One region of the Stenotrophomonas sp. 1L-E-5-B-C3 genome, then DNA from elsewhere that is predicted to be linked to it. Evidence: riboswitches for the same ligand, from Rfam matches in the RefSeq annotation. Region 1 holds a riboswitch; the other holds the start of a gene.
What was found. Region 1 has a riboswitch for glycine ahead of gcvP (aminomethyl-transferring glycine dehydrogenase). Riboswitches for the same ligand answer to the same signal wherever they lie in the genome.
Positions count from the first base shown of each region.

Region 2: linked by a shared signal. The riboswitch ahead of AC0Z6F_RS16955 (trimeric intracellular cation channel family protein) and the one ahead of gcvP (aminomethyl-transferring glycine dehydrogenase) in region 1 are both predicted to bind glycine.

Region 1 is NZ_JBXAWS010000010.1:26,007-41,950, forward strand. It holds gene AC0Z6F_RS13875 (phosphoethanolamine transferase) at 1-153, shown strand, start outside; gene AC0Z6F_RS13880 (M2 family metallopeptidase) at 753-2,717, shown strand; gene AC0Z6F_RS13885 (hypothetical protein) at 2,844-3,236, opposite strand; gene AC0Z6F_RS13890 (siderophore-interacting protein) at 3,306-4,202, opposite strand; gene AC0Z6F_RS13895 (multidrug effflux MFS transporter) at 4,345-5,571, opposite strand; glycine riboswitch at 5,870-5,972, shown strand; gene gcvP (aminomethyl-transferring glycine dehydrogenase) at 6,035-8,902, shown strand; gene AC0Z6F_RS13905 (VOC family protein) at 9,003-9,413, opposite strand; gene AC0Z6F_RS13910 (amino acid permease) at 9,520-10,887, opposite strand; gene AC0Z6F_RS13915 (AraC family transcriptional regulator) at 10,970-11,692, opposite strand; gene AC0Z6F_RS13920 (hypothetical protein) at 11,800-12,186, shown strand; gene AC0Z6F_RS13925 (alpha/beta fold hydrolase) at 12,196-12,897, opposite strand; gene AC0Z6F_RS13930 (hypothetical protein) at 13,030-13,317, shown strand; gene AC0Z6F_RS13935 (methyl-accepting chemotaxis protein) at 13,404-15,527, opposite strand; gene AC0Z6F_RS13940 (L,D-transpeptidase family protein) at 15,763-15,944, shown strand, end outside.
Region 2 is NZ_JBXAWS010000014.1:95,418-111,361, forward strand. It holds gene AC0Z6F_RS16920 (glutathione S-transferase family protein) at 1-89, opposite strand, end outside; gene AC0Z6F_RS16925 (NYN domain-containing protein) at 233-1,012, opposite strand; gene AC0Z6F_RS16930 (NAD(P)/FAD-dependent oxidoreductase) at 1,135-2,415, shown strand; gene AC0Z6F_RS16935 (hypothetical protein) at 2,507-2,959, opposite strand; gene AC0Z6F_RS16940 (nuclear transport factor 2 family protein) at 2,964-3,395, opposite strand; gene AC0Z6F_RS16945 (hypothetical protein) at 3,465-3,884, opposite strand; gene AC0Z6F_RS16950 (GIY-YIG nuclease family protein) at 3,957-4,223, opposite strand; glycine riboswitch at 4,264-4,353, shown strand; glycine riboswitch at 4,367-4,472, shown strand; gene AC0Z6F_RS16955 (trimeric intracellular cation channel family protein) at 4,555-5,172, shown strand; gene AC0Z6F_RS16960 (MdtA/MuxA family multidrug efflux RND transporter periplasmic adaptor subunit) at 5,458-6,624, shown strand; gene AC0Z6F_RS16965 (multidrug efflux RND transporter permease subunit) at 6,621-9,698, shown strand; gene AC0Z6F_RS16970 (efflux RND transporter permease subunit) at 9,695-12,760, shown strand; gene AC0Z6F_RS16975 (hypothetical protein) at 12,770-12,892, shown strand; gene AC0Z6F_RS16980 (3-deoxy-7-phosphoheptulonate synthase) at 12,944-14,017, opposite strand; gene AC0Z6F_RS16985 (hypothetical protein) at 14,313-14,570, opposite strand; gene AC0Z6F_RS16990 (DUF6616 family protein) at 14,683-15,021, opposite strand; gene AC0Z6F_RS16995 (DNA alkylation repair protein) at 15,073-15,819, opposite strand; gene AC0Z6F_RS17000 (MarR family winged helix-turn-helix transcriptional regulator) at 15,816-15,944, opposite strand, start outside.

The DNA.
Region 1 (15,944 bases):
AGCAGCCGCGGATTGAACCTGCAGTGCCTGCGTGCACGATCGGCAGCGTATACCGACCACGACAACCTGTTCCCGTCGGTGCTGGGCCTGATGCAGGTGAAGACATCGCTGTACGAGCGCGATCGCGACGTGTTCGCCAACTGCGAGGGTTGAGGGTTGTTCGGCAGGGCTTGCAGCCCTGCACCTGCAGAGGCAACCGCAACCGCAACGGCCGAAGCAACAGCAACAGCGTGCATTCCGTGGGATGGCGGGGTGGGTCCGGTGGCGGGAGACGCCGTAAACCCATCCCTGGGGGCTTGGCCGCGGCATCCATGCCGCGGACACTCCCGCCACCGGACCCACCCCGCCTTCGACAGTTTTCCGCGACCTGATGAAACGACCTTGGGGTCAGATCCGTTTTCCTCCGGAAAACGGATCTGACCCCATTTTGATTGTCGATACCTGACAGATGTGTCGACCAAGGTCGACACCCACCAACAGCCGCAGCGATCTGTCAGAGGTGGGGCGGTGTGGGCTTGCAGGACCGTTGGCGCCATGGATGGCGCCATCGAGCCCCCATGGATGGGTTTACGGCGTGTCCTGCAAGCCCACACCGCCCCGCCATCCAACGGAATCCCCGCTTTTGAAGTTGACGTTGCCGTTGCTTGAAGGCCTCTGCGGGTGCCGGGCGCCGCCCGGCCGACTTCCGCCACTTGCGGTGGCGGCGACTGCCCACTAGCCTTCGGCCGTCGTTCACCACCCAAGGACCGCCCGTGAAACACCGTCATCTCCTGCTGGCCTCGGCAATCGCCGCCGCCACGCTGGCCCTGGCCGCCTGCAAGAAGGAAGCTGCGCCAGGCACCGACACCGCCAGCAGCAGCGCCCCGGCCGGCGAAACCGCCGACCAGTTCGTGGCCCGCATCAATGCCGAATTCAAGGCCGCCTACCCGGAGATGACCTCGGCGCAGTGGCTGTCCTCCACCTACATCAACAGTGATTCGGAACGCATCGCGGCCAAGGCCAACGAGCGCTCGCTGACCCAGCTCAACAGCTGGATCGAACAGGCCGCCAGGTTCGATGGCAAGCCGATGAGCGAGGACAGCAAGCGCGCGATCCACCTGCTGAAGCTGATGTCCTCGATGCCGGCACCGCGTGACCCGGCCAAGCTGGCCGAGCTGACCCAGATCGCCACCCGCATGGAAGGCAGTTACGGCGCCGGCAAGTACTGTACCGATGCCAACGATCCGAACTCCTGCCGCCAGCTGGGCGAACTGGAACAGGTGCTGGCGCGCAGCCGCGATTACGACAAGCAGCTCGACGCATGGCAGGGCTGGCACAGCACCACCAAGAGCATGCGCGGCGACTACCAGAAGTTCGTCGGCCTGGTGAACGAAGGCGCCAAGGGCATGGGCTTCACCGATGCCGGCCAGATGTGGCGCAGCGGCTACGACATGCCGCCGGAGCAGATCGGCCCGGAAACCGACCGCCTGTGGGAGCAGGTCAAGCCGATGTACGAGCAGCTGCACTGCTATGCACGCGGCAAGCTGGACAAGACCTACGGCAAGGACAAGGCCGAAGTGGGCAACGGCCTGATCGCGGCGCATCTGCTGGGCAACATGTGGCAGCAGGACTGGTCCAACCTGTGGGACCAGCTGGAACCGTACCCGGGTGCCGGCAGCCTGGACATCACCGCTGCGCTTGAAAAGCAGTACCAGACCAATCTGAGCGCGGCGCTGGCCAAGGCCGGCAAGGATGCCAACGTAGCGGCGCAGTACAAGGCGCAGCGCGAGGCCGAACTGCGCACCGCCAAGCAGATGACCGAGCGCGCGCAGGACTTCTATGTGTCGCTGGGCATGCCGTCGCTGCCGCAGTCCTACTGGGAAAAAACCCAGTTCATCAAGCCCGATGACCGCGACGTGGTCTGCCACGCCAGCGCCTGGGACATGAACATGGAAGGCGATGTGCGCACCAAGATGTGCATCAAGCCGAACGAAGAGAACTTCACCACCATCTACCACGAGCTGGGCCACATCTATTACGACCTGGCCTACAACCCGCTGCCGCCGCTGTTCCAGGGCGGTGCCAACGATGGCTTCCATGAAGCAATCGGCGACACCATCGTGCTGGCGATGACGCCCAAGTACCTCAGCTCGATCGGCCTGGTCGATGCGCCGACCGAAAGCCGCGAGGCGGTCATCAACAACCAGATGCGCATGGCGCTTTCGGGCGTGTCGTTCCTGCCGTTCGGGCTGATGATCGACCGCTGGCGCTGGGGCGTGTTCGATGGCTCCATCACCGCCGACAACTACAACAAGGCGTGGTGGGACCTGAAGGCCAAGTACCAGGGCGTGGCGCCGGCCAGCACCCGTGGCGAAGAGTTCTTCGATCCGGGCGCGAAGTACCACGTGCCGGGCAACACCCCGTACACCCGCTACTTCCTGGCGCGCATCCTGCAGTTCCAGTTCTACAAGGGCCTGTGCGATGCCTCCGGCTACAAGGGTCCGCTGCATGAGTGCACCTTCTACGGCAACAAGGAAGCCGGCCAGAAGTACTGGGCGATGCTGAGCAAGGGTGCCAGCCAGCCGTGGCAGGCCACACTGAAGGAACTGACCGGCACCGACAAGCTCGATGCCGGCCCGATGATCGAGTACTTCAGCCCGGTCAATGAATGGCTGAAGCAGCAGAACGAAGGCCAGATGTGCGGCTGGCAGGCCAACGCGGCCCCGGCGGCGAAATGAAAAAAGGGGCGGATCCGCGAGGATCCGCCCCTCTTTACGTTGTAGAGCCGAGCCATGCTCGGCTTGCCGCGCGCAGCGCGGTGGAAAAACAGCCGAGCATGGCTCGGCTCTACAGTTTGGCCGCGATCAGCTGTTCTTCTTCGCGGCCATCGCGGCGGCCAGTTCGGCCTTGAATTCCTCGAAGGTCTGGCCCTTTTCCTTCGCTTCGGCCTGCGCAGCATCACGCAGTGCATCCGAGTACACCAGGCGCACCGGCGTGCCGTTGCGTTCGTGCAGTTCACCGGCCTGCATGATCAGGGCCAGCACCTGGGCAGCACTCTCGCTCTGGCCGGCGATGCGGCCATCCATGCCCAGCACCCATTCGCCATCACGGCGCACGACACCGGCCAGCAGGGTGCGCTGCGCATCGCGCAGTTCGGCATGCGGCTCCACCGGCGAGGCCTGCGCGGCTGCCTTGTTGGCGGCCTGCTTTTCCTGGCGACGGCGCTGGTCGCGGCGGATCTTGGAGCTGGTGGACATGGTGCGGTACCGCTGCGAGGGGGGCGCAAGGATAACGCACCCCGCCCACAGCACCGCTTCACGCTCCGCTCAGTCCAGCACTTTTCCGTGCCGCCAGTAGCCCATGAAGGTGATGGCGCGGCGGTCCAGTCCGCAGTCACGCACCAGATGGCGGCGGATCGCCATCACCGCACCCGCCTCGCCGGCCACCCAGGCATACAGCGGTCCGGCCACGCTGGCATCGGCCTGCTCCCACAGGATCTGAGCGTCGACATCGATCTCTTCCAGCGCATCGCCGGCAGCCACGCTCGAGGTCGCTGCCAGCCGTTCCTGCACCGCCTGCAGCAGCGGCTGGCCATAGGCGGCCTGCCCGCGCGGCAACCACACCAGCTCGGCCGTGCCCGGCGCTTTCAACGGCACCGCATCGCCGGCCTGGGCCACTTCCAGCAGCGCCAGCGTGCGCGGCGGATCAGGCATGGCCGCCAGTTCCTCCAGAATGCCCGCCACCGCAGGCAGCGCCGTTTCATCGGCCACCAGCAGCACCTGGCCGACGCCGGCCGGCGGCTTCCATTCCCAACCTTCGCTGCTGTCGGCACAGTCGGCATCGGGGGCCAGCAGCACGACGCGGTCACCCGGCCGCGCATGCATGGCCCAGCGCGAAGCGGGCCCGGTCACGCCGTGGATGACGAAATCAACGTCGACCTCGCCCTGCTCGGCGCGCAGCTGGCGGATGGTGTAGGTGCGCATCGGCGGCCGCAGCTCATCAGGCAGGGCCCGGTAGCGCGGATACCAGTCCTCGCCGCTGGGCACCTGTGGCACCTCCTGGCCGGGCAAGGGGAAGAACACCTTGATCCGCTGGTCCGGGCCTTCGGTCTTCATCCGCGCCACGTCGGCACCGGTGAACACCATGCGGTCCAGGGAAGGGGAAAGAACGCGGCGCTCCTTCAGCGCCACCTCGAACAGGCGGTAGGTCTGCTGCGCAGCCATGGGGGTACCTCATGCGACGACATCGGATTGGCTGGCTGTCGTGCATCCACGCACCGGCTGGCTGGAATGCCCAGCCTAGTCCGGTTGTCCGCGGCTGCAAGGATGTGCCGGCATCCCCGTCCGCCCTACCCCTGCGCGCTGCTCAATGGCCCGTGCAGGCTGCCTGCGCCGCGCGCTCGCGCTGGTGTTCCCAGTACCAGAACACGAAGCCGGCGCCGAAGAACGCGGCCTGGCCCAGTGCCAGGTGCAGCGGGCTGGCGCTGAGCAGCGGCGACACCACGCCGGCCACCACGGTGCTGATCATCAGCTGCACGAAGGCCTGCAGCGAGGACGCCAGGCCACGCTGGTGCGGATACATGTCCAGCACCGCCAGCGCCAGGATCGGGAAGATCAGCGCCATGCCCATGCCGCCCAGGAAGATCGGCATCACCGCCCACGGCAGTGCGAACTGTGGCGCCAGGCCGACGTAGCCGATGTTCAGCAGCACCGACAACGCACACAGGCCGAAACCGATGGCGACCTGTCGCGTGGGGCTGCTGTGCCCGGCCATGCGCCCGGACAGGAACGAGCCGGTGGTCATGCCGCCGATGGTGGGAATGAACAGCCAGGCGAAACCGCCCTCGCCCAGGTGCAGGTGCTGCATCACGAACACCGGCGCCGAGGAGATGTACAGGAACACGCCACCGAAGCCGATGCTGCCGGCCAGCGCCAGGCGCAGGAAACGCGGATTGAAGCCGATGCGAACGTAGTCGCGCAGCAGCACGCGCGGTGACAACGGCACGCGCGCCTCGACCGGATGGGTTTCCGGCAGGTAGCGTGCAGTGGCCGCCAGCAGCACCAGCGCGAACACCACCAGGAACCAGAAGATCAACGGCCAGCCAGCGCCGCTGAGCAGGATCCAGCCACCGATGATCGGGGCGATCGCCGGGGCGATGCCGAACAGCATCGACACCTGGCTCATCAGCCGCTGTGCGTCATGGCCGTGGTACAGGTCGCGGATCACCGCTCGGCCGACGATCATGCCGACACCTGCCGACAGGCCCTGCAGTGCGCGGAAGCCCAGCAGCGTGGTCAGGTCAGTGGACAGCGCACAGCCGACTGAGGCGCCGACGAATATCACCAGGCCGCCGAGGATCACCCGCTTGCGGCCCCAGGCGTCGGACAGCGGTCCATGGGCCAGGCTCATCAGGCCGTAGAACAGCAGGTACACGCTGATGGTCTGCTGCACCGCCACTTCGTCCACCGCCAGGCGCTGGGCCAGCTGCGGGAACGCCGGGAAGATGGTGTCGATTGAGAACGGACCAAACATGGCCAGGCCGGCAAGCAGCAGGGCCATGCGGCGGGTGGAAGGAGCAACAGCGGCGGTCATGGAGAGGCGTCCGGCAGGGCCATGCGCGGCACGCACGGCGGGCGCCAGTCCCCTGAAACAGGGACAGCGCCAGATGAATTCGGGTATCCACCCATCATAGGTGGGGATTGCGCCCCGCGCCATGCACGGATGCACAAAACGCACGGCCGGGCCATCGGCCATTCAGGCGCAGCGGCGCCCCCCGGGAGCGGCCGGCCGGCGCGCAACGGGCTATAATCGGCGGGCAACACGGTGGGAGAAGCGGAACACCGCTGCCGAAGGCGCAACGCCCGTAATCGCTCAGGCCCGATACCACCCGTAACAGAACTCTGGAGAGACCGGTTCAATCCGGCGCCGAAGGGGCAAGAAGCTGCGGTCCGCCGCGCTTTCAAACTCTCAGGCAAAAGGACAGAGGGGCGCCCCGCAGACCGCCGACCGGCGGCTTGTGCCCGTGCGTGTGCCCTTTCCTGACGGATCCTTCGCCATGTCCCAGAACACCCCTTCCCTGCGTGAGCTCGAGCATCATTCGGCCTTCGTCGAGCGCCACATCGGCCCCAACGATGCCGAGATCGCGCAGATGCTCGGCGTCATCGGCCACGCCTCGCTGGATGCGATGACCGATACCATCGTGCCGGCCAAGATCAAGTCGCCGGCCCCGCTGGCGCTGCCGGAGTCGATCACCGAAGTGCAGGCGCTGGCGAAGATCCGCGCGATCGCCGACAAGAACACCGTGCTGCGCAGCTTCATCGGCCAGGGCTACTACGGTACCCACACGCCGAACGTGATCCTGCGCAACATCCTGGAAAACCCGGCCTGGTACACCGCCTACACCCCGTACCAGGCGGAAATCTCGCAGGGCCGCATGGAAGCGCTGATCAACTTCCAGACCCTGTGCGCCGACCTGACCGGCATGGAAATCGCCAACGCCTCGCTGCTGGACGAAGCGACCGCCGCCGCCGAAGCGATGACCCTGGCCAAGCGCTCGGCCAAGTCGAAGTCGGACACCTTCTTCGTGCACGACGCCGTACACCCGCAGACGCTGGAACTGTTGCGCACCCGCGCAGAACCGATGGGCATCGTGCTGCGCGTTGGCACGCCGGCCGAAGCCCTGGAAGCGGACAGCTTCGGCCTGCTGCTGCAGTACCCGGACACCTTCGGCCAGGTCGGCGACTACAAGGCGCTGGTCGATGCCGTGCACGCACGCGGCGGCCTGGTGGCCGTGGCCACCGACCTGCTGGCGCTGACCCTGCTGGCCGCCCCCGGCGAATGGGGCGCGGACATCGTGGTCGGCAACAGCCAGCGTTTCGGCGTGCCGTTCGGCTTCGGTGGCCCGCATGCGGCGTTCATGGCCTGCCGCGATGCCTACAAGCGTTCGATGCCGGGCCGCCTGATCGGTGTGTCGATCGACGCACAGGGCAACCCGGCCTACCGCCTGACCCTGCAGACCCGCGAGCAGCACATCCGTCGCGAGAAGGCCACGTCCAACATCTGCACCGCGCAGGTGCTGCTGGCGGTGATGGCCTCGATGTATGCCGTCTACCACGGCCCGGAAGGCCTGACCCGCATCGCCCGCCGCACCCACCGCCTGGCCTCGATCCTTGCCAGCGCGCTGCGCAGTGCCGGCGTGCAGGTCGGTGGTGACTTCTTCGACACCCTGCACGTCACCGGCGTGCACGCCGATGAGATCCACGCCAAGGCCCGTGCCGCCGGTTACAACCTGCGTGCGATCGACAGCGACTCGGTCGGCATCAGCCTGGACGAAACCACCACCCGCGCCGACATCGTGGCCGTGGCTTCGGTGTTCGGTGCTTCGCTGGATGTGGACGCACTGGATGCCAGCACCGCCGACGCGCTGCCGGCCGGCCTGCTGCGCCAGTCTGAATTCCTGACCCATCCGGTGTTCAACACCCACCACAGCGAGCACGAACTGCTGCGCTACCTGCGTTCGCTGGCCGACAAGGACCTGGCGATGGACCGCACGATGATCCCGCTGGGCTCGTGCACCATGAAGCTCAACGCCACCGCCGAGATGATCCCGGTGACCTGGCCGGAGTTCTCGCAGATCCATCCGCTGGTGCCGGCCGACCAGGCGCTGGGCTACAAGGAACTGATCGACTCGCTGGAAGCGATGCTGGTGGAATGCACCGGCTACGACGCGGTGAGCCTGCAGCCGAACTCCGGCGCGCAGGGCGAGTACGCCGGCCTGCTGGCGATCCGTGCCTACCACCGCTCGCGCGGCGAAGACCATCGTGACATCTGCCTGATCCCGGATTCGGCGCACGGCACCAACCCGGCATCGGCACAGATGTGCGGCATGAAGGTGGTGGTGACCAAGACCGATGCCAACGGCAACGTCGACGTCGAGGACATCCGCCTCAACGCCGAGAAGTACAGCGACCGCCTGGCCGCGATCATGATGACCTACCCGTCCACGCACGGCGTGTTCGAGGAAGAGGTGGTGGAGATCTGCGAGATCATCCACAAGCACGGCGGCCAGGTGTACACCGACGGTGCCAACATGAACGCCCTGGTCGGCGTGGCCAAGCCGGGCAAGTGGGGTTCGGACGTTTCCCACCTGAACCTGCACAAGACCTTCTGCATCCCGCACGGCGGCGGCGGCCCGGGCGTTGGCCCGTGTGCGGTCAAGGAGCACCTGGCGCCGTTCCTGCCGGGCAAGCTGGGCGACCACGGCCCGGTCGGTATGGTCAGCGCAGCCAGCTTCGGCAGCGCGTCAATCCTGCCGATCAGCTGGATGTACATCGCGATGATGGGTACCGAAGGCCTGCGCAAGGCCACCCAGGTCGCCCAGCTCAACGCCAACTACATCGCCAAGCGCCTGGCTCCGCACTTCAAGACCCTGTACACCGGCCGCAACGGCCTGGTGGCACACGAGTGCATCCTGGACGTGCGCCCGCTGGAGAAGACCAGCGGCATCGGCGCCGAGGACGTGGCCAAGCGCCTGATCGACTTCGGCTTCCATGCCCCGACGCTGAGCTTCCCGGTGGCCGGCACGCTGATGGTCGAGCCGACCGAGAGCGAGTCGCTGCATGAGCTGGACCGCTTCATCGACGCGATGATCCAGATCCGCGAAGAGATCACCGCGATCGAAGACGGCCGCCTGGACCGCGAGGACAACCCGCTGAAGAACGCGCCGCATACCGCGACCGCGGTGACCGCCAGCGAGTGGACCCACGCCTACCCGCGCGAAATGGCTGCGTTCCCGCTGCCGAGCCTGAAGCTGCAGAAGTACTGGCCGCCGGTGGCGCGCGTCGACAACGTGTACGGCGACAAGAACGTGATGTGCGCCTGCATCCCGGTCGATGCCTACAAGGATGACGAAGTCGAGGCGTAAGCCATCGCGGCATCGGAAATGAGAACGGCCCGCGCAAGCGGGCCGTTTTTGTTTTCCGGTAGCGCCGGGCCATGCCCGGCGAGCGCAGCGACAGAACGCATCACGGATCCGGCATCTGCCCCAGGCTCAGCTGCCACGACACGCCGAAGCGGTCCTGCACCCAGCCGTAGCGGTTGCTGAAATCGTAGTCACCCACCGGCATCAGCCAGTGGCCCCCCTCGCCCAGCACCCGCGCGGCACGCTCGAACTGCTCGGCGCCGGAACACTCCACGAACAGCGAGATCGACGGCGAGAATGTGAAATCGTGCACATCCAGGCTGTCAAAGCACAGGTAATGGGTGCCGCCGAGCAGGAAGATGGCCTGGCGCACCTGCCCCGGCACGCCCGCCCCCGGGCCTTCCGGGTGGCGCTGCAGTGCCAGCAGGCGGAAATCGGCGAAGGCTTCGGCATACAGGGCCAGGGCGGCCTCGGCCTGGCCGGTGAACATCAGGAAGGGGCGACTGCGCAACATGCGGTACTCCTGGTCGACGGGCCGCTGACGGCCCATAGGGTCAGGATGGCATGCCGCATGTGCGCAGGGTGTATCGGTAGCGCCGGGCCATGCCCGGCGACATCAATCACGCCTCGCGCATACGCCGGGCGATGGCGCTGCTGGCGGCGATGGTGGCAGTCAGCGCAACCATCGACAGGAACTGCAGGCGCGTATGCGCTTCGCTCAGCAGCAGGCCGAAGATCAGTGCCAGGATCGCCAGCGCACAGACGGTCAGCCACGGGAATCCGGCCATGCGGAACGGCAGGCGGGTACCCAGTCGGTCGGCACGGCGGCGCAGCACCAGCTGCGAAACCAGCGACAGCGTCCACACCAGCAGACAGGTGGAACCGACGATGTTCAGCAGCACCGGCAGTACCCGGTCCGGGAACAGCAGCTCCATCACCGTGGCGGCAAAGCCGAACAGCACGCTGGCCAGCACGGCGATCACCGGTACCTGGCGCGGGTCGGTCCAGCCCAACACGGCCGGGGCTTCGCGGCGCTGCGCCAGCGAGTACATCATGCGCGAGGCGCCGTAGAGGTTGGCGTTGAGCGCCGACAACAGCGCGATCACCGCGATCAGGGTGATGGCCGTACCCGCGCCCGGGATGCGGGCGATATCCAGCACCGCAGCGAACGGCGACTTCAGCGCCTCGCTTGTCCACGGCACCACGGCGATGATCACGCTCAGCGAGCCGATGTAGAACACCAGGATGCGCCAGGCCACGGTACGAATGGCACGGGCAATGCTGCGCTCGGGATCTTCGGTCTCGGCCGCCGCAACGGCCACGATCTCGGTGCCACCGAAGGCAAAAACGACAACCAGCAACGCCGCACCGATCCCGGCCAGGCCCTTCGGGGCGAAGCCACCGTGTTCGGTGAAGTTGCTCAGGCCCGGCGAGGTCACCTGCGGCAGCCACCCCATCAGCAGCGCCACGCCGATGGCGATGAAGGCCAGGATCGCCGCCACCTTGAGGATGGCGAACCAGAATTCGAACTCGCCGAAGTTCTTCACTCCCAGCAGGTTGATCGCGGTGAAGAACAGCATGAAGGCCAACGCCGCCATCGGCACCGGTATCACCGGCCAGACCGAGGCCAGCAGCCCGGCCGCGCCGACGGCTTCGGCGGCGATCACGATCACCAGCTGCACCCACCACAGCCAGCCCACGGTGGCGCCGGCGGTAGCGCCCATGGCGTCGGCTGCATATACCGAGAACGCACCACTGGTTGGTTTGGCCGCCGCCATCTCGCCCAGTGCGTTCATCACGATGATCACCAGCGCACCAGCGACCAGATACGACACCAGCACCGCCGGGCCGGCCGCCTGCACACCTACGCCCGAGCCGAGGAACAGGCCGGCGCCGATGGCGCTGCCCAGGCCCATCATGATCAGCTGGCGGGGCTTGAGCGAATGTCCGAGGCGGGACGGCGAAGCGGTCGGAATCGAGTTGGGCATCGGCAGGGCTGGCGGCGGGCTACAGGGGCGACACCTTACCCTGTCCCATGCCCGCGGGGATAGGCACAGCGCAGCAGGCGGCTCAGGCCAGTGCGGGCTCGCCGACGCTGCCACCAATACGGGCGCGGTAGGCACGCGGCGAGAAACCGGTTTCAGCCTTGAACTTGCGGGTGAAGGCACTCTGGTCGCTGAAACCGCAGGCCTGGCCGATGCAGGCGATGCTGTCGTCGCCGTGCAGCAGGTGCATGGCCATCTGGATCCGCAGCCGGGTCAGCACCTGCTGCGGGGTCATCTGGAACACCTTGCGGAAGCTGCGCTCCAACTTGGACAGCGAGAAACCGGTGATGTCCAGCAGGGTCTGCATGCGCACGTTTTCGGCGTAGTGCGCGTTGAGATGGGCCAGCGCCAGCCGCAGCTGCTCGTACTGCGTGCCCAGGCTGTCCTTCTGGCCAAGGTCGCGGGAAATGCCGATCAGGCCCTCGATCGCCCCGTCGACCACCAGCGGGCGCTTGCAGGTCAGGCACCAGCCCGGTTCGCGGTTGGCGAACAGGTGCAGCTCCATCAGGTTCTCGATCACCTCGCCGGACAGCACACGGGCGTCCTGGTCGACGTAGTCCGCACTGAGGCCGGTCGGGTAGATCTCAGCCGCGGTGCGCCCGATCACGTCCTTGCGCGCGCGCAGGCCCAGCCGCCGCAGCATGGTCTGGTTGACGTGGGTGTAACGCCCCTGCCGGTCCTTGATGAAGAACAGCACATCCGGGATGGCGTCGAACAGGGCTTCGATGTCGGCGGGCTCGACTCGCATGCGGCAAGCATAGCCGAGGCACCTTGCCGGTGCGATCACCCTTGCGGGACTTGCGCTTAACGCCGCAAGGCCCACCGTGGGGGCAAGCCCCCACCGGAGAACCGGCCATGCCCCGCGGTGACAAGTCCGCCTACACCGAAAAGCAGAAGCGCCAGGCCGAGCACATCGAGGACAGCGAGCGCAAGCGCGGTGCCAGCGAGGGGACGGCCGAGCGCATAGCGTGGGCGACCGTGAACAAGCAGGACGGTGGGGGCAAGCGCAGTGGTAGTGGGCGCAAGGTGGCGAAGAAGGCACCGGCGAAAAGGGCCGCCATCAAGACCGCTGCAAAGAAAACAACGGCGAAGAAGGCAACAAAGAGGACGGTGGCCAAGAAGGCCAGCACTCCTGCCTCGCGTAGTGCTGCCGCGAAGAAGGCAGCGAAGACCCGTGCGGCAAAGAAGACCGTGCGCAAGGTGGCGGCGAAGAAAGCAGCACGTACCCGCGCGCGCGGCTGAGCCCTTCGATCAGGGCGACAGCGTCCTCATCCACGCGGCAACTTCGGCTGCAGCTGCGTCGGCGCGCGCCTGCAGCAGCAGATGTGGCCCCTCCAACGACACATGGCGGGCATCGGGCAACAGGGCCTGCAGCTCGGCCACGCTGGGCGGCCACAGCAGGCGGTCCTGCAGGGCATGCAGGCACAGCGTCGGCAACACGAGTTCCGGCAGCAGTGCACGAACGTCCACCTGCAGCGTCGCCGCAGCACGCTGGCGCAGGGTTGCAGCCGGCACCTGCGCGATTGCGAGGCGCAGCTCATGCAGGTTCGCGCGCGTCCGCCATTGCCCCAGCAACAACCGGGCCATCAATGCGAGCGGCGGCAAGGGCCACGCCGGAGCCAGTATCCGTGCGCTCGCCGCTGGCAGCGGTACCGGCCGCCGTGCGAAGGTCGTACTCAGTACCAACCCATGCAATCCAGGCTGCCCGGCCACCGCCAGTTCGATGGCCAGTGGCCCGGCGAACGATTCGGCCAACAGCACAAAGGGAGATGCAGGAAGCCGCGGGCGCAGAGTCGACGCCAACGTGGTGTAGTCCTGTGGCCCCTGCGCGGGCATCGGCAGTACCTGCATCTGCATGCCCCGCGCCTGCATCGCCTCTACGAAGTGCGCCGACAGCAGGCCGGTGCCATCCAGTCCTGGCAGCATCACGACCGGCAGCATCACGGCATTCATCACGTTGATCACCCATCAGGTTTCTTCGCACGGCTCCCCGCCTGCAGCTTCACTCATTGGCTCGGCCCAAGGAAGTGCACGGCGGCGCACGCGGCGCTACGCTGGTAGTCCCGACGGAACGGAGAAGGCGGCATGCGCAAGCCACGCTGGCTCAGCTGGACCGGCCTAGCCGTATGCGCACTCTATCTCGCGTTGACCACTTGGCTGGTGCTCGATGCCCAGGCCAACAGCGACCCCAAGAGCGCCTACATCCTCATGCAGCTGCCGGTGATGCTGCAGACCGCAGCACTCAACGTCATCGGCATGGGTGGGTGGCTATCCGGAAAGACCTGGACGACCGTCTACCTGCTGGTGATGCCCCCTACCCTGGTCGTGCTGTATGCGGTGGGGGCCATGCTCGGCAGTGTTCTTGAACAATGATGGCGGTGTGTCGGCCTGTCTGAGCAAGCAATGGGAATACGGCCGCTCAGGGCGGCCGTATTCCTGTCACGGGTTCAGCAGTCTGCTCAGGCTGCGCGACGCGTCACGGCGGAAGCTGCTGCGCCTTCCACCTTGAACACCGACACCGACGTGGTCAGTGCATGCGCCTGTTCTTCCAGTGCGCGGCTGGCGGCAGTGGCTTCTTCCACCAGCGCGGCGTTCTGCTGGGTCACCTGGTCCATCTGCACCACCACCTGGTTGACCTGCTCGATACCGGCGGCCTGTTCCTTGCTGGCCGCAGCGATATCGCTCATCAGCTGGGTGGTTCGCGAACTTGCCTGTGCCACGCGCGCGATCGCGGCTTCGGATTCAACGGTCACTGCCAGGCCACTCTTCACCTTGGCAGCGGCGTCTTCGATCAGTTCCTTGATCTCCTTGGCGGCGACACCGGCACGCTGTGCGAGCGTGCGCACTTCGCTGGCAACCACGGCAAAACCACGGCCCTGCTCGCCTGCACGCGCGGCTTCCACTGCAGCATTCAGCGCCAGGATGTTGGTCTGGAACGCGATGCCGTCGATCACCGTGGAGATTTCCGAGATGCGTGCCGAGGACTGGTCGATCTCGCCCATCACCGATGCCATCTGCGCCATCGCCTGCTCGGTCTCGCGTACGGCGGCACCGGCGGCATGCGCTTCACTGTCGGCCTGACGCGCCAGCTCGGCGTTCTGGCGCACGGTGGAGGTCAGTTCCTCCATCGATGCAGCAGCCTCTTCCAGATTGGCTGCCTGCTGCTCGGTGCGGCGCGACAGGTCGTTGTTGCCGGCGGCCAATTCCTGCGCCGCGTTGTTGATGCTGTCGGCAGCCACCTGGATGCCCTGCACGATGCCGGTCAGCTGTGCGGTGGTGGTGTTGGCATCGTCGCGCATGCGCGCGAACACTCCGTCGTACTCGCCGTCCATGCGTGCGGTCAGGTCGCCGTGCGAGATCGCGCGCAGCACGTCGGAGACATCGGCGATGCTGGCCTGCGAACTGGCCATCATGCCGTTGAGATGTTCGACCATCGCCTTGAACTGGTACTGGAACGCAGCGGCGTCGCCACGCATGCTGAAATCACCGGCGCGCGCGGCGCGAGCCAGCTCATCGATCTGCGCGTTGATCACCATCAGGCTCTGCTTCACTGCGGCCAGTGTACGGGTCAGCGTGCCCTTCTCGCCCGGGTAATCCGGCAGGTCGCGGCTGAGGTCGCCGATGGCGTAGCGCTGCATCACCTCGGCCATCAGCAGCTCCACCTGCACGTGCGATTCGACCAGACTGTTGGTGGCCTGCACCATGCGGCCGAAGTCACCGGGGAAGGCGCTGGCGTCCATGCGATAGCGGATCGCACCGGCCTCGTGCTGCTCGGCCATCTGCAGCTGTGCGCCGATCGCCGCCTGCACGCTCTGGCGCACGCTGGCCATGGCTTCACCCAGCTGAGTCAGTTCATCGCGGCCACCAAGGCGGAACTCCTGGTCCAGCTGTCCCTTGGACAGACGCTCGGCCAGGTTCACCGCGCGGGCCAGCGGACCGGTCAAGCTGCGGCCGATCATCACCGAGGCACCGATGCCCACCAACAGCGCGACGCCGCCCAGCACCAGCAGCTGCAGCAGGCTGCGCTCGCCCAGGCGGATTGCCTCGGCGGCGGCATCACGGCTTTCCTTCTCCTCAAAGTCCACGCCATCGGACAGCGCCTTGTTCCAGCCATTGGCCGCTTCCTGCACCGGGCCCAGGGTCAGCGCCACGGCGCCCGGGTAGTCACCCTGCTCCATCAGTTCGCTGGTCTGCTTGTTGAGCGGGCGCGCAATGGCACGCTTGGCGGCGATGGTTTCGGCAATGGCCTTGCCGTCGGCGTCGCTGGGCAGCGCCTGGTAGGCGGTCCAGCTGGCCTCGTAGCGCTTCACCAGATCAGCGATGCGCTGCTCGTCGTGGCCACGGTCTTCACCCTGGCGGATCAGCATCTCGCGGCGCACCACCATCATCTGGTTATTGGCATCGAGCATCTGCGACAACAGGCGCACCTTGGCCACGCTGACGTCGACCACCTGCTGCATCGCGCGCTTCTGCACGACACTGGCGGTGGCGCCGGTGGCCACCACGGCGGCAACCAGCAGCAGCAACAGGCCAAAGCCCAGCCCAAGACGCCAGGCAACCCTGACGTTCCTCAAGTAGTTCATGGGGGTATCCAAAACGGGGGGATGTGCCCTTATCGGCGGCCCGGCAGGCAATCTTGATCGCCGTCCGTCGACGGCGTCGGCCACCGTTCACCTTGGTGAGCCCCCGGCGCAGCAGCACCTGCGCGCTGGACACAGCTGCAATACCCATGGCTACTCATGCGGGCATCAGATCCCTTTCACGGTGGCTCGGCGGCTGCTGCGGGCAAGGTGGTGGCGTGACCTGCTGGAGATCCCAATGCCCTTGCTCGTGTCCCGATCCACCCTGCTCGCTCTCTCGCTGCTGGCGTCGCCAGCCTTCGCGCAGGCGCCGCCGCCCGAACTACCCGCCCCCATTGCCGAGAAAGCCGGGCCGGATGTGGCCCCGCGCTCCGCCCTGCACGCCCAGGTGCTGCTGGATCGCGCGAATTTCTCCCCTGG
Region 2 (15,944 bases), on a different contig from region 1:
ATGGATTCATACGGCAGGCCGATCTCCTCGGCACACCACAGCACCTTGCGGACGTTGCTGGAATTGCGACGGCCCCAGATCTTCAACATGCGGGTTTTCCTTGCTGGCAATGCGAGCGGCAACGATACGCCTGATCGGAGTGGGTATGTGGGTGGCGGATGTGGAATCGGGCATCTGGGGCTTGCCGGCCAGCGGCCGGCACTACCGGTTCTTCTTTGGCCAGCAGCCGGAGCTACCTGTTCTTTTTCGGCAGCGCGCGCACGTAGGAGGACTTGCCGTCCTTCTTCAGCTCGAACAGGCCAATCGCTGCCAGCAGGTCACTGAGCTTGCCGTAGCCATAGTTGCGCGGGTCGAACGAGGCCTGGTTGCCGATCTGGCTGCCGACCGGGCCCAGGTGCGACCAGCCATCCTCGCCCTCGGCCGAGGACACCGCACGCCGCAGCATCTTCACCAGCCGCGTATCGCTGCGCATTTCCGCGCCGCTCTTGCGCGGTCGGGCATCGTCATTGGCCACCGGTTCGTTCGGTGCCTGCTCGTTCGATGATTGCTCGACGTCCTGCACGCTGGCATGGGTCTGGCCCAGCGCTTCCAGATAGGTGAACTTCGAGCAGGCGTTGACGAACGGTTCCGGCGTTTTCTTTTCACCGAAGCCATAGACCTTCACGCCATCGGTCAGCAGGCGCATCACCATCGGGGTGAAATCGGCATCGCTGGACACAATGGCAAAACCATCGAGGTTGCGCGCGTACAACAGGTCCATGGCATCGATCACCATCGCCATGTCCGAGGCGTTCTTGCCCTTGCTGTAGGCGAACTGCTGGATCGGGCGGATCGCGTACTCGTGCAGCACCGCCTCCCATCCCTTCAACCGTGGGCTCTTCCAGTTGCCATAGGCGCGGCGCACGTTGGCCACGCCGTAGCGGGCGACTTCAGCCAGGACCTCGTCGATCTTCGAGGCCGGCGCGTTGTCGGCATCGATCAACAGGGCGATGCGCTTTTCCGGTTCGCTCATGGATTCCTCGCGGGCGGTTGCCTGAACCCGAGTATCGCCGATCCGCGCGGGCGCTGACGTGACAACCGCCTGCCGTGCGAAGATGCCAAGCGCTTCCCCCATGCCCCCACTGGAGTGAGTCGATGAGTCGCGAGCGCGTTCCCCACCTGGTTGTTGTCGGCGGCGGTTTTGCCGGTCTCTGGGCCACCCGTGCCCTGGCCCGCGAGCGCATACGCATCACCCTGGTCGACCGCCGCAACCACCATCTGTTCCAGCCGCTGCTCTACCAGGTGGCCACCGCCGGCCTGTCCGCCCCGGATATCGCCGCACCGCTGCGCCACATCCTTGGCCACCAGCGCAATGTGGAAGTGCGCCTCGGCGAAGTGGTCACCATCGACAAGCAGGCCCGGCAGATCCGCATGGCCGATGGCAGCACGCTGGACTACGACACTCTGCTGCTGGCCACGGGTGCCACCCACGCCTACTTCGGCAACGACCAGTGGGCCGATGATGCCCCCGGCCTGAAGACGCTGGACGATGCCATCGCGCTGCGCCGCAAGCTGCTGCTGGCGTTCGAACGTGCCGAGGCCGAACCGGACCCGGCGAAGAAGGCCGCGTGGCTGAGCTTCGCCGTGGTCGGCGGCGGCCCCACCGGTGTCGAACTGGCCGGCACCCTGGCCGAAATCGCGCGGCATACGCTGCGCAACGAGTTCCGCCATATCGATCCGGCCAGCGCCAAGGTGCGGCTGGTCGAAGCCGGCCCGCGCGTGTTGTCTTCGTTCCCGGAAGTGCTTTCGCTGAAGGCACGGCGGCAGCTGGAAAAGCTGGGCGTGGAAGTGTTGACCGGTACCCCGGTGAGCGACATCGACAGCCAAGGTTTCAAGCTCGGTGATCAGTTCGTGCCGGCCCGCACCGTGGTCTGGGCCGCCGGCGTGGCCGCCTCACCGTTGGCGCGAACACTGGATGTACCGCTGGACCGCGCCGGCCGCGTGCAGGTGCAGCCGGACCTCACCCTGCCTGACCACCCGGAACTGTTCGTGGCCGGCGATCTGGCCGCGCTGAACCAGGCCAACGATAAGCCGGTGCCTGGCGTGGCACCCGCCGCCAAGCAGATGGGCAAGTACGTGGCCGAGGTGATCCGCGCGCGCCTGCATGGCAAGGCAGTCCCCGGACCGTTCAAGTACGCAGACTTCGGCAACCTGGCCACCATCGGCCGCATGGCCGCGATCGTGCACCTGGGCAGGCTGCAACTCTCGGGCGTCCTCGCCTGGTGGTTCTGGCTGGCCGCACACGTGTTCTTCCTGATCGGTTTCCGCAACCGCGTCGTGGTGCTGCTGAACTGGGCGGTGGCGTACTGGAGCTACCAGCGCAGCGCGCGCATCATCTTCGGTGATGACCAGGCAGACCGGCGACCCCGACGGTAGTGCCGGCCGCTGGCCGGCTGTTGCGCGGTCGGATCCCTTTCCGCAGGAAAGGGCTCTGACCCCGTCAACACCATCCACGCATGGCGTGGATCTACCGGTTCATCGGGCCGCCCGGCACCCGCCGTTCCGACCAGGTGCGGCAGAAATCCTCCTTCCTCGCGGTGTCGGCAATCTGCGTGCTACTCCAATGCCGGGTGATCCAGATTGTCAGTACGGTACTGCTGAGATGCCAGCGCAGCATGTCGTGCCTTGGCTGCCGCATCAGGTGGCGGCGTGCAACCCAGAACGCTTCGCGCTCGACATCAGTCGCCTTCTTCAACGCTTCAGGATCGAAGAACCGCGTCATGAAGCTCCATGGATTCATCGGCTGGAATCCCGTGCGCTGCTCACTGCTGCACGCAGCCACACCACTGGGTGCGCGGTCCGCCGGCTGCGGCCGGCCTTCCACCAGCGCCAGCCCGAGCAGGTACAGCAGGCCAGGCAGCAGCGCGATACCGGCGACCAGTACGACGACGGATATCCATGCTTTGCCGGCGGCACGCATCGCTCTACAGCGCCTTCGGCTTCGGATACCACAGTGCGTTGACGATGACCCAGCGCTGGTCGAAGCGCCCCATGTGGAAGTAGTCGACGAACCACGGGGTTTCCAGCCGCACCGAGGCCGCGTTGCCGGTCACGTCCAGCACCGTGCAGCGGCGGTTCCATTGATCCTTCGGGGTCTTCAGCGCGCCCTGCTTCGTCAACGAGACCAGCTCTTCCTTCGACATGCGGCGCAGGCCCAGTCGTTCGTCGGGTGTATCGCCGAGGACCGCGCGCTTGGCCAGGTCCGGGTGCAGGGAGCGGGCGACGCGTTGCGGGTCGGCCTCCAGCTGGCCGTCGACGTAATCGTGGCAAGTGGCTTTGATGGCCGCGATCGTGGCCGGGTCGGCGGCGGGGCTTGTCGCACCAGCAACAGCGAGCAACATGGCAAGCGTGGACATCCTGGTCTCCAAGGCTGGGGCGGGATGATCATGGCATGGGCGGCGTACTTACCCACGCGTGGCGCGGATCTATTGCATCAGGCCCATTTCGTCGACGCCCAGCTGCATGTACATGAACGCGGCCGCTTCGTCGGTCATCGGCTGGCCCTTCGGGAAACTGTCGAGCCAGGCGGTGATGCGCGCATGCCGATGCTTCAGTGCATCGGCCATCGCGCGCTTTTCCGCGTCGGTGGCACGTTCCTGCATCTCGTCGCGCAGCAGGTCATCGCCGATGCCCCATTTTTCGGCCAGCGGAATCAGGTCGACCAGATCGGGCGGCACCCGGTCACGGCGCAGGTGGATGGGGTCAGCAGTGGCCGGGCCACGCTGCGCGGCCAGCTCTGCGGCGGTTCCGATCTGCCCGTGCTGCAGTGGCGGCGAGGTCGGCGCCTGGGCGCAGGCCGGCAAGGTCATGCAGGTGGTGAACAGCAGCATCCAGCAGGTCTTCATCGGACCAATCCTATGTCCATGGCTGTGGCGATCATGGCATGGGCGGCGTCTCCATCCACGCAAGGCGTGGATCTACAGGACCGGTGCCTGCAGCCAGGCCAGTTTGCGTTCGCGCGGCTGCTGCTTGAGCTGCCATTCGGCGCGCGAGGCGGCGGCCCGGTCCGGGTACTCGCGCACGGCCAGTACGCGCAGCGGCGGCCGCGCCCGGGTGTAACGCGCGCCCTTTCCGGCCTGGTGGGCAGCGAAACGCGCGTCCACGTCGGTGCTGATGCCGGCGTAATAGCTGCCATCGCGGCATTCGAGCAGGTACAGGAACCACGGGCGCAGGGACGAGGCCATGGCCGGATTATGCCGTGTTGCACTGCAGCGGATATACTGGCGCCCGAATGCAGGAGAGAGGCGCCGCGCTGGCGCCCGCCGAAGGCGCAGGCTCCCATGATCGCTCAGGCCGGTGGGCTGGAATCCCACCAACCATGCATTCGACTCGCCGAGCTGGAGAGAGGTCACCGGGCTTGCCCGGCACGATCCGCCGAAGGGGCACGCGGCCCATGCCGCTGAACTCTCAGGCAAAAGGACAGCGGGAGCGGCACCGGTCATCGTCATCCCGTCATTGCGCAGGCAGTGGCGGTACACGCGCATGGCCGGCCCCACCGCGCCCGGAGCCTGTCCCATGCTGCTGTCCATCATCTACCTGATCGCCATTTCCGCCGAAGCCATGACCGGCGCGCTGTCCGCCGGCCGCCGCCGCATGGACCTGTTCGGTGTGATCATGATCGCCTGCGTTACCGCCCTCGGCGGCGGATCACTGCGCGACATCCTGCTCGGTCACTATCCGCTGGGCTGGGTGAAGCATCCCGAGTACCTGGGCTTCACCGTGTGTGCGGCGCTGATCGCCACCTGGGTCGCACGCTGGATGCACCACTTCCGACGCACCTTCCTGGTGCTCGATGGACTGGGCCTGATCGCCTTCACCCTGATCGGCTGTTCGATCGCACGTGAGGCCGGCCATGCCATGCCGATCGTGCTGATTGCCGGCATGCTGACCGGCGCCTTCGGCGGCGTGCTGCGCGACATCCTCTGCAACGAGGTGCCGCTGATCTTCCAGAAGGAGCTGTACGCGATCATCGCGCTGCTGACCGGCGCGGCCTACCTGTTGCTGCTGCACTGGGGCGTGGCCGACGCCACCGCGATCCTGTGCTGCCTCGGCGGCGGCTTCGCGCTGCGCCTGCTGGCGATCCACTACCGCTGGGAAATGCCGAAGTTCGTCTATCACGACGAAGTGCATTGATTGTTTGACGGTAGTGCCGGCCGCTGGCCGGCAACACGGCACGCGCCCGCAGATTCCGGCAGGTTGCCGGCCAGCGGCCGGCACTACCGAATGCGTTGCATGACCATGGTCATGCGGCATTGGCCGGGGTGATTGGCTACCATTGTCACCCCGTCGCTGCCGCGACGGCATCCAGCCACGCCGCGCCCGCGGCCCCGCCAGACAACTCCCTCCCCGCTGCCCGTGGTGCCGTGAACGCGCCGACGGGCCCGCATGTCCCTGCGCGCGCAGGGCGCAGGATGCCCCATGTCTGTCGCCGAAAATTCCCGCTTCCGTCGTGCCCGCCTGTTGTGGGCGGTGCTGGCCATCGCCCTCGTCGCCGTTCTGGCGTGGTGGCTGTGGCCCCGGAACGGCGCCGGCAGCAGCGACGATGCGCCGGGCAAGACGGTGCCGGTACGCGTGGCACGCGCCAGCGCCGAGCCGCTGGTGCTGCGCCTGAAGGCGGTCGGTACGGTCACCCCGCTGCACAGCGTGGTGGTACGCAGCCGCGTGGATGGCGAACTGCTACGGCTGCATTTCCAGGAAGGCCAGCAGGTGAAGGCCGGCGATCTGCTGGCGCAGATCGACCCGCGCCCGTATGAAGTGAAGCTGGCACAGGCGCAGGGTACCCAGCAGCAGAATCTGGCCGAGCTGGAAAACGCCGAGCGCCAGCTGCAGCGCTACCGCGAACTGCAGAAGCAGAACTACGTGTCCGGGCAGGAACTGAGCGACCAGCAGAGCAAGGTGCGCCAGCTGCAGGGCCGCCGCCTCAGCGATCAGGCGTCTGTTGATGAAGCGCGCCTGCAGCTGCAGTACACCCGCATCACCGCGCCGGTCAGTGGCCGCGTCGGGCTGCGCCGGTTGGACGTGGGCAACCTGGTGCGCGCCAGCGATGCCGAAGGCCTGGTGACGCTGGCGCAGACCGCGCCGATCAGCGTGCTGTTCACCGTGCCCGAACCCGAGCTGCCTGCGCTGCTCGATGCCGTGCAGGCGCAACCGGCACTGGCGGTGGAAACCTGGGACCGCGAAGAACGCCGGCAGCTGGCCCGCGGCTCGCTGTCCAGCGTCGACAACCGCATCGATACCACCACCGGCACGTTGAAACTGCGTGCGCACTTCGACAACCACGATCTGGCGCTGTTCCCCAACCAGTTCGTCAACGTCCGCCTGCAGCTGGGCGAGCAGCCCGCGCTGCTGATTCCCGATGCCGCCGTGCAGTTCGGCAGCCAGGGCAACTACGTGCATATCGTCGACAAGGACAGCAAGGCACAACGCCGCACCGTGGTGCTCGGTCCAGCCGATGATGGACGCGTGGCCGTGCGCTCCGGGCTGGCCGCAGGGGACAAGGTGGTGATCGAAGGCATCGACGGGCTGGAAGACGGCACGGCGGTGGAGATCATCACCGAGGAGGCCGCGACCAAGGCCGGCGCATGAACCTCTCGCGCTCGTTCATCCTGCGCCCGGTCGCAACGACTCTCCTGATGGTGGCGCTGCTGCTGTCCGGCGTGCTGGCCTATCGCCTGCTGCCGGTGGCGGCGCTGCCGCAGGTCGATTACCCGATCATCCAGATCACCACGCTGTATCCGGGTGCCAGCCCCGAACTGACCACACGCACCATCACCGCACCGCTGGAGCGCCAGCTCGGCCAGATTCCCGGCCTGAAACAACTGTCGTCGACCAGTTCCGGTGGCGCCTCGGTCATTACCCTGCAGTTCGGGCTGGAGGTGTCGCTGGGTGTGGCCGAGCAGGACGTGCAGGCCGCCATCAACGCGGCGGGCAGCTTCCTGCCCGGGGACCTGCCGGTGCCGCCGGTGTACCGCAAGGTCAACCCGGCCGACACCCCCATCCTGACCTTGGCGGTGACCTCGCAAGGCCTGTCGCTGCCGCAGGTGCACGATCTGGTGGATACGCGCATCGCCCAGCGCCTGGCGCAGTTGCCCGGCGTCGGCCTGGTCAGCCTGGCCGGTGGCCAGCGCCCGGCGGTGCGCATCCAGGTCAATCCAGCGGCGCTGGCCGCCAACAACCTGGGCATGGACCACATCCGCACCGCCATCGCCGCCGCCAACGTCAACCTGCCCAAGGGCAGTTTCGATGGCCCGATCCGCGCGGTGATGCTCGATGCCAACGATCAGATGCGCAGCGTGGATGAGTACCGTGCCCTGATACTGGCCTGGCGCGACGGCGCGCCGCTGCGGCTGGGCGATGTAGCCACCATTACCGATGGCGCCGAGAACCGCCAGTTGGCTGCGTGGAGCGGTACCACGCCGGCAGTGCTGGTGAACATCCAGCGCCAGCCCGGCGCCAACGTGATCGCCGTGGTCGAGCAGGTGCGTACGCTGCTGCCGCAGCTGCAGGCCACGCTGCCCGCCGGCGTGCAGATGAATGTACTGAGCGACCGCACCGAATCGATCCGCGCGTCGGTGCGCGGCGTGCAGAAAGAACTGGTACTGGCCATCGGCCTGGTGGTGCTGGTCACCTGGGTGTTCCTGCGCAATCTGCCGGCCACGCTCATTCCCAGCGTCGCGGTGCCGCTGTCGCTCATCGGCACCTTCGCGGTGATGCTGCTGGCCGGCTATTCGCTCAACAACCTCACGCTGATGGCGCTGACCATCGCCACCGGCTTCGTGGTGGACGATGCCATCGTGATGCTGGAGAACATCGCCCGCCATCTGGAGGAAGGCGAAAGCCCCCGCGATGCAGCGCTGAAAGGCGCAGCCGAGATCGGCTTCACCCTGGTGTCGCTGACTGTTTCGCTGATCGCGGTGCTGATCCCGCTGCTGTTCATGGCCGACCTGGTGGGTGCACTGTTCCATGAGTTCGCAGTGACACTGGCTGTAGCCATCGGCATTTCGCTGGTGGTCTCGCTGACGCTGACGCCGATGCTATGCGCGCGGTTCCTGAAGCCGCACGCGAAGACTGCACATGCGCCCGATGTCTTCGACCGCGTCATCGGCCTCTACGACCGCCAGCTGCGCTGGGTGCTGCAGCGCCAGCCGCTGATGTTGCTGGCCACCGTTGCCACCCTCGCACTGACCGTGGCGCTGTACTTCGCCGTGCCCAAGGGTTTCTTCCCGGTGCAGGATGCCGGCCTGGTGCAGGGCATCAGCGAAGCGCCGCAGGCGATCTCGTTCCAGGCCATGCGCGAGCGCCAGCAGGCGCTGGCGGCGGCCATCGAAGCCGACGAGGCGGTGGCCAGCGTCTCGTCCTACATCGGCGTGGACGGCAACAATGCCACGCTCAATACCGGCCGCCTGCTGATCGAGCTGAAACCGCACGGCGACCGCGATGGCGCCGCCGTGGTGATGGCGCGCCTGCAACAGCGCGTGTCGAAGATCCCCGGCATCACCCTGTACCTGCAGCCGGTACAGGAGCTGGGCATCGAGGACCGCATCAGCCGCACCCAGTACCAGTTCACCCTGGCCACGCCGGATCTTGAAACACTGGAACGCTGGACCCCGAAGCTGCTGCAGGCGCTACGCCAGCAACCTGCACTGCGCGATGTCGCCAGCGATCTGCAGATGCAGGGCCGGCAGGCGCGCGTGGCGATCGACCGCGATGCGGCGGCGCGCCTGGGCGTGAGCGTGGAAGCAGTAGCCGATGCGCTGTACGACGCCTATGGGCAGCGCCAGATTTCGACCATCTTCACCCAGGCCAGCCAGTACCGGGTGGTGCTGGAGGCCGATCCTTCACGACAGCCCGGGCCGGAGGCGATCACGGGCCTGCGTGTGCGCAGCAGCAGTGGGCAGACCGTGCCGCTGGGTGCGGTGGCGCGGGTAGAGGTGGGTCCGTCCGCACTGCTACGCAATCACGTGGGCCAGTTCCCGGCGGCCACGCTGTCGTTCAACCTTGCCCCGGGCGCTTCGCTGGGCGAAGCGGTGGAGGCTGTGCACGCCGCGCGCGCACAGGTGAACCTGCCGCAGAGCATCGAACTTCGCCTGCAGGGTGCCGCAGCGGCCTTCAGCAGCTCGCTGTCGTCCACACTGTGGCTGATCCTGGCTGCGGTGGTGGTGATGTACATCGTGCTGGGCGTGCTCTACGAGAGCTTCATCCACCCCATCACCATCCTCTCCACCCTGCCCTCGGCCACCGTCGGTGCGCTGGCGGCACTGTGGGTAAGCGGACGCAGCCTGGACCTGATCGCGGTGATCGGCATCGTGCTGCTGATCGGCCTGGTGAAGAAGAACGCGATCATGATGATCGACTTCGCACTGGACGCGCAGCGCACACGCGGCATGTCACCGCGCGAGGCGATCCATCAGGCCGCGCTGCTGCGTTTCCGGCCGATCCTGATGACCACGCTGGCCGCGCTGTTCGGCGCAGTGCCGCTGATGCTGGCCAGTGGTTCCGGCGCGGAGCTGCGGCAACCACTCGGCTGGGTGATGGTGGGCGGGCTGCTGGTCAGCCAGGTACTGACCCTGTTCACCACGCCGGTGATCTACCTGGCCTTTGATCGCCTGCAGCGTGGCCGTGCGACGTCCCCGGTGGCCGTTGACGAGGCGCGCGCGTGACCCCCATCGCGCGCCTGGCGCAGGCCTGCGTGCAGCGCCCGGTAGCGACGATCCTGCTGGCGGTGGCGCTGGTGCTGGCCGGCCTGCTGGCATTGCGCCTGTTGCCGGTGGCGCCGCTGCCACAGGTCGATTACCCGGCCATTGAAGTCAGTGCCAGCCTGCCCGGCGCCTCGCCCGAGTCGATGGCAGCCACCGTCGCCACGCCGCTGGAGCGCGCACTGGGCAGCCTGCCCGGCATCTCACGCATCGACTCGGCCAGCACCCAGGGCCAGACCCAGATCGAACTGAAGTTCGTACTCGGCCGCGACATCGATGAGGCAGCGCGTGAAGTGCAGGCCGCCATCAATCTTGCACGCGGGCAGTTGCCCAGTGGCATGCCCGGCATGCCGCAGTACCGCAAGGTCAATCCCTCACAGGCACCGATCCTGGCGCTGGCACTGACCTCGGACACGCGTTCGCCAGGCCAGCTGTATGACCTGGCCTCCACCGTGCTGGCGCAGAAGCTGTCGCAGGTGCCGGGCGTGGGCGAAGTGCAGGTGGGCGGCAGCGCCTTGCCCGCCGTGCGTGTATCGCTGGACCCGAATGCACTGAACCATGCAGGCCTGGCGCTGGAGGACGTGGCCCAGGCCATCGGCCGCGCCAACGCCATGCGCCCGCTGGGTGCCGTGGGCGATGACCGCCAGCAGTGGCAGCTGGAAGCGCCGCTGCAGCTGCGCCAGGCCGCGCAGTACCGCGAACTGGCATTGAAGGTCAGCGACGACCGCACGCTGCGGCTGGGCGATGTCGCCGCCGTTGCCGATGGCGTGGAAGACCGTTACGCCAGCGGCTTCCACAACGAACGCCCCGCCGTGCTGCTGATCGTCAGCCGCCAACCCGGCGCCAACATCATCGCCACCGTTGATGCCATCCAGGCGCAGCTACCGCAACTGCATGCGCTGTTGCCCTCCAGCGTGGACATGCGGCTGGTGATGGACCGCTCGCCGGTGATCCGCGCCACCCTGCACGAAGCAGAGCTCACGCTGGTGCTGGCGATCGTGCTGGTGGTGCTGGTGGTGCTCGGCTTCCTCGGCCACTGGCGTGCAGCGTTGGTGCCCAGCGTGGCGATTCCGGTGGTGCTGTTCGGCACGCTGGCGCTGATAGCGCTGATGGGCTTCTCACTCAATACGCTTTCATTGATGGCGCTGATCGTCGCCGCCGTGCTGGTGGTGGACGATGCCATCGTGGTGCTGGAGAACATCGCCCGCCATCGCGAACTGGGCGCCGACCGCTGGCAGGCGGCAGTACGGGGTGCATCGGAAGTCGGTGCCACGCTGCTGTCGATGAACGTTGCACTAGCCGTGGTGTTCGTCTCCATCCTGTTCCTGGACGACTTCGTCGAACGCCTGTTCCGCGAATTCTCGTTGACCCTGGTGGCGGCCATGACGGTCTCCGTGCTGGTCGCGCTGAGCCTGGTGCCGATGCTGTGTGCACGATTGTTCGTGGATGCCGCGCAGCAACCCTCGCGCTGGCAGCGGGGCAGCAATGCGCTATTCGAACGTGTGCGCAGCGCCTACCTGCGCACGCTTCAGGCCAGCCTGCGCCGGCTGCGCTGGCCGTTGCTGGCCTTCGTTGCAGTCATCGCGCTTAACACGTGGCTGTTCCAGCAGGTGCCCAAGGGCATCGTGCCCAAGCAGGACACCGCGCAGCTGCGCGGCTTCGCGCGCGGCGATGACGGCCTGTCCTTCCAGGCCATGCAACCGAAGATCGATGCGTACAGGAAGCTGTTGCTGTCCGATCCGGCCATCGAGGACATCATCGGCTACATCGGTGGCAGCAACGGGGTCAACAACGCCTTCATCATGATCAAGATGAAGCCGCTGGCCGAGCGCAAGGTGTCCAGCCAGCAGGTGATCGACCGCCTGCGCGCGCGGCTGCCCAAGCTGCCCGGCGGCAATCTCTATCTGTGGGTGGACCAGGACATCCGCCTGGAGGGCGCCGGCAGCAGCGGCAAGTACGAGTTCCAGCTGCTTTCAGCCGATACAGCGCCCCTGCGCGAATGGGCACCGAAGGTGGCTGCCGCCCTGCGTGGCCTGCCCGAACTGGTTGACGTGGAAGCACAGGGTGAAGCGGGCATGCGCCAGGTGGTGCTGGATATCGACCGCGAAGCAGCCGCGCGCCACGGCGTGGACCTGCGCACGGTGGCCAATATGCTCAACAACTCCTTCAGCCAGCGCCAGGTCGCCACGCTGTACGACAGCCTCAACCAGTACCGCGTGGTGATGGAGCTGGACCCGAAGCACACCCAGGACCCGGGCACGCTGTCACGACTGCAGGTGATCGATGGCAACGGCCAGCGCATTCCGCTGTCGAGCATCGCCAGCTGGCGCTATGGCATGGCACCGGACCGGGTGTACCACAGCGAGCAGTTCGCCTCGATCTGGATCGAGTTCGCACTGGCACCGGGCGTAGGATTGGAACAGGCCACACAGGCGATCGATGGTGCGATATCGAAACTGATGCTGCCACGTTCGGTACAGGGAAAACTGTCCGGCGAAGCCGGCGGCCTGGAGCAGCTGCGTTCGCGCCAGCTGTGGCTGGTGCTGGGCGCCACGCTGGCGGTCTACCTGGTGCTGGGCATCCTCTACGAGAGTTTTCTGCAGCCGCTGGTGATCCTGTCCACCCTGCCCTCGGCCGGCATCGGCGCACTGCTGGCGCTGTGGCTGTTCGGCAACGAACTGAACCTGATCGCGTTGCTGGGGTTGTTCCTGCTGGTGGGCGTGGTGATGAAGAACACCATCCTGCTGGTGGACTTCGCGCTGGCCGGCGAGCGGCGCGGGCTGAGCGCGCAGGATTCAGTGATGGAAGCCGCGCGGTTGCGCCTGCGGCCGATCCTGATGACCTCGCTGGCGGCGCTGCTGGGCACGCTGCCGCTGATGCTGGCCAACGGCGAAGGCTGGGAACTCCGGCAACCGCTGGGGATCGCCATTGTGGGCGGGTTGCTGGTCAGCCAGTGGCTGACGCTGTACACCACGCCGGCGATGTATCTGGCGTTGGCGAGGCTGCGCGCGAAAAAGGCCATGTAGCGTCGAGCCATGCTCGACGCTACAAAAACCGGCATCACCACCCCGGCGATGTACCTGGCGCTGTCGCTCATGCGCAGCGCCAGGCGCATCGCCGGTGCGGACGGGCCGGTCTCCAACTCCGACCGGCCCTGATCGCGGCCGCACCCCCGCAGGCGCTGGCCGCCATCCACACACGTGCCGCACTCAGGCGGCTTCGGACACCTTCACCTCGCGACGGGCGCGCACGGCCGCAGCCAGTCGCTCCAGCACCGTCACGGTGGTGTCCCAGTCGATGCAGCCATCGGTGATGCTCTGCCCGTAGACCAGCGGCTGGCCTTCCACCAGTTCCTGGCGACCACCGACCAGATGGCTCTCGATCATCACGCCAACGATGCGCTGTTCACCGTCTTCCAGCTGAACGGCGATGTCGTCGATCACCTTCGGCTGGTTCTCCGGGTTCTTCAGGCTGTTGGCATGGCTGGCGTCGATCATCAGACGCGTCGGCAGCTTGGACTTGGCCAACACCTGGCAAGCCTCGGCAACGCTGCCCGCGTCGTAGTTCGGCTGCTTGCCGCCGCGCAGGATCACATGGCAATCCGGGTTGCCGGTGGTCGACACGATGGCGGTGCCACCCTGCTTGGTGACCGACAGGAAGTGATGCGGGTTGGACGCCGCACCCACGGCATCGGCCGCAATCTTCACGTTGCCATCGGTGCCGTTCTTGAAGCCGACCGGGCACGACAGCCCCGAGGCCAGCTCGCGATGCACCTGGCTTTCGGTGGTGCGTGCGCCGATCGCGCCCCATGCCACCAGGTCGGCGATGTACTGCGGCGAGATCACGTCAAGGAACTCGACACCGGCCGGCAGGCCAAGCTTGTTGATGTCGCGCAGCAGGCCGCGGGCGATGCGCAGGCCCTTGTCGATCTTGAAGCTGCCGTCCAGGTCCGGATCGTTGATCAGGCCCTTCCAGCCCACCGTGGTGCGCGGCTTCTCGAAGTACACGCGCATGACGATTTCCAGTTCGCCGGCCAGTGCGTCGCGCAGCGGCTTCAGGCGCTGGGCGTATTCAATGGCAGCGTTCGGGTCATGGATCGAGCACGGGCCCACCACCACTGCCAGGCGGTCGTCGCGGCCGTGCAGGATCTGGTGCAGGGCCGCGCGCGAGGCGCTGACGGTGTCGGAGGCTTCATCGTCACAAGGCAGCATCGCCAGCAGCTGGGCAGGCGGTGTCAGCGGTTCGATGGTGCGGATACGCAGGTCGTCGGTGTGCGGGGGCATTGCAGGAGATCTCCGGAACGTTGGGGGTCCCCAGCGTGGCGGCATGAAAAAAGCCGCCAGGTTCGCTGGCGGCTTTCGGGAATGCGTCTGAAGCTTTCTTCAGGGTGAGCGCAGTCCTTCCTCCGCCAGTGGCTTCGGAAAGTAATACCAGTAAAAGCTGGTGGGGGCTGCGTTCATGGGATCTATTGATAGCACAGCTTTTGCGCAGTGCAAAATGTTTCATCCGCAACTGGGGATGCGGTTCAGCGATGTGCCCGCTTGAGACGACTACGCGGCGGCACGCATGCAAAGTCGCTCATCTGCCATGCACTTCCACATCCAGCAGCAGGCCTTCATGGATGTCCGCCCAGCGCTCCAGCACGCGGTCCAGCTCCTGCCTGGCTTCGTCCAGCTGCTCGGGGTTGAGCAGGGAGCGCGCGGTGTAGAGATCGGAGACCAGCTGCCGCAGGGTCGCTTCCGGAATGGCCACCGACGGCCCCTCCTGCCCCGGCAACTGCAACGCCGGGCTGTCGCCAAGAGGGCCGAACAGCGTGACCTGGAGCTTGCTCTGCATGATCAACTTCCCTGCGGACGGACATGGGCAATGCACTGTTTACCGTGTCCGGGTGACAGGCGCATGTGCCACCCCTGCTGAGGACCGGGATCTGCCTGCGTCTGCCGCCCCGCTACAAGGCGGCCAGGTCGGCCAGGTGCTGGGCCATGCTGTCCACCGCGCCCACCGCATGGGTGGTGGTGAAGTAGTCGTGCCAGCCGGTCGCGGCAATGCCTGCCACCAGCGCGTCGGCCTCCTCGCGACTGGCGCAGCGCCAGACCGCATAGAACTGCTCATCGCTGCCGTGCGGTACGTCCGTGGCAATGCGGCCCATCGCCAGCGGCGTGATGCGGGCTGGATCGAACTGCTGCATGCCGGCGCCGATACGGGCGAAGAAGGCATTCCGCTGCTCGGGCGGGAGTGTGGTCCAGGCAGGTGTGGCGGTATAGAGCTCAATGAAGGTGTGCGGCATGGTGGTCTTCCCTGAGGTGGTCGATTGGCGTCCGCCGGGCATGGCCCGGCGCTACCGGGATTGCAGCGAGCGCAGTGCGCGCTTGCGGATGTAGGCGTTGGCGGCGCTGTCGTGTTCGCGCTGCCAGCGTGTGCAGAGATCACGCAGCCACTGTGGCTGCGTCTTGCCAGCATCGTTGAGCCAGTTGCCAACCGAATCCTGCACATAGCGCACGGGATCGTTGGCGAGTGCTTCCAGCACCGGCAGCGCATGTTCCGGATGCTGCTTGAACAGCGCGATATGCGTGGCCCAGACGCCGCGCGGGCGCAGCGCCTCGCAGGCGAAGCGACGCAGGTATGGCGATGCGTCCTGTGCCCACGGCTGCAGGTACTCAAGCGCCTGCATCGGCGCAGCAACGATGTCGGCACGCAATGCCAGCCACGCCCATTCGCGCACGCCGAAGTGCGGGTCATCGGCCAGCGGTCGCATCGCCTGCAGCTTCGTTGCCAGCGTTGTAGAGGCATCGCTGCCGATCAGATAGCAGGCCCAGCCACGCACGGTGTCGGAGCTGTGAGCCTGCCAGAGCGCAGGCGCGCCCTGCCCCGCCCCGCGCAGCAGCTGTGCGGCCAAATCCATGCGCTGGGTGATGCCCTTGTCCGCAGCGTCGCGCATGCGTTGCAGCACCTCCGGTGCAAGCGCGGGGGCTACCACCTGCAGCAGCGCAGCGAAGTCCACTGCAAGGCACTCGGCCAGATGGGTCGTCGCGACGCTGCCACTGTTGAGCGCACACAGGCGCTCTGCGGCGATGGCACCGCTCATGCCGCAGTCTGACGCCCGGCGTCGGTGTGCTGCCAGACCTTGTGCAGCAACTGCGAAAGCTGCCGCTGTTCACTCGCCTCCAGGCCATTGAACAGTCCACCGATCCATTGCGTGTGCTGGTCGAA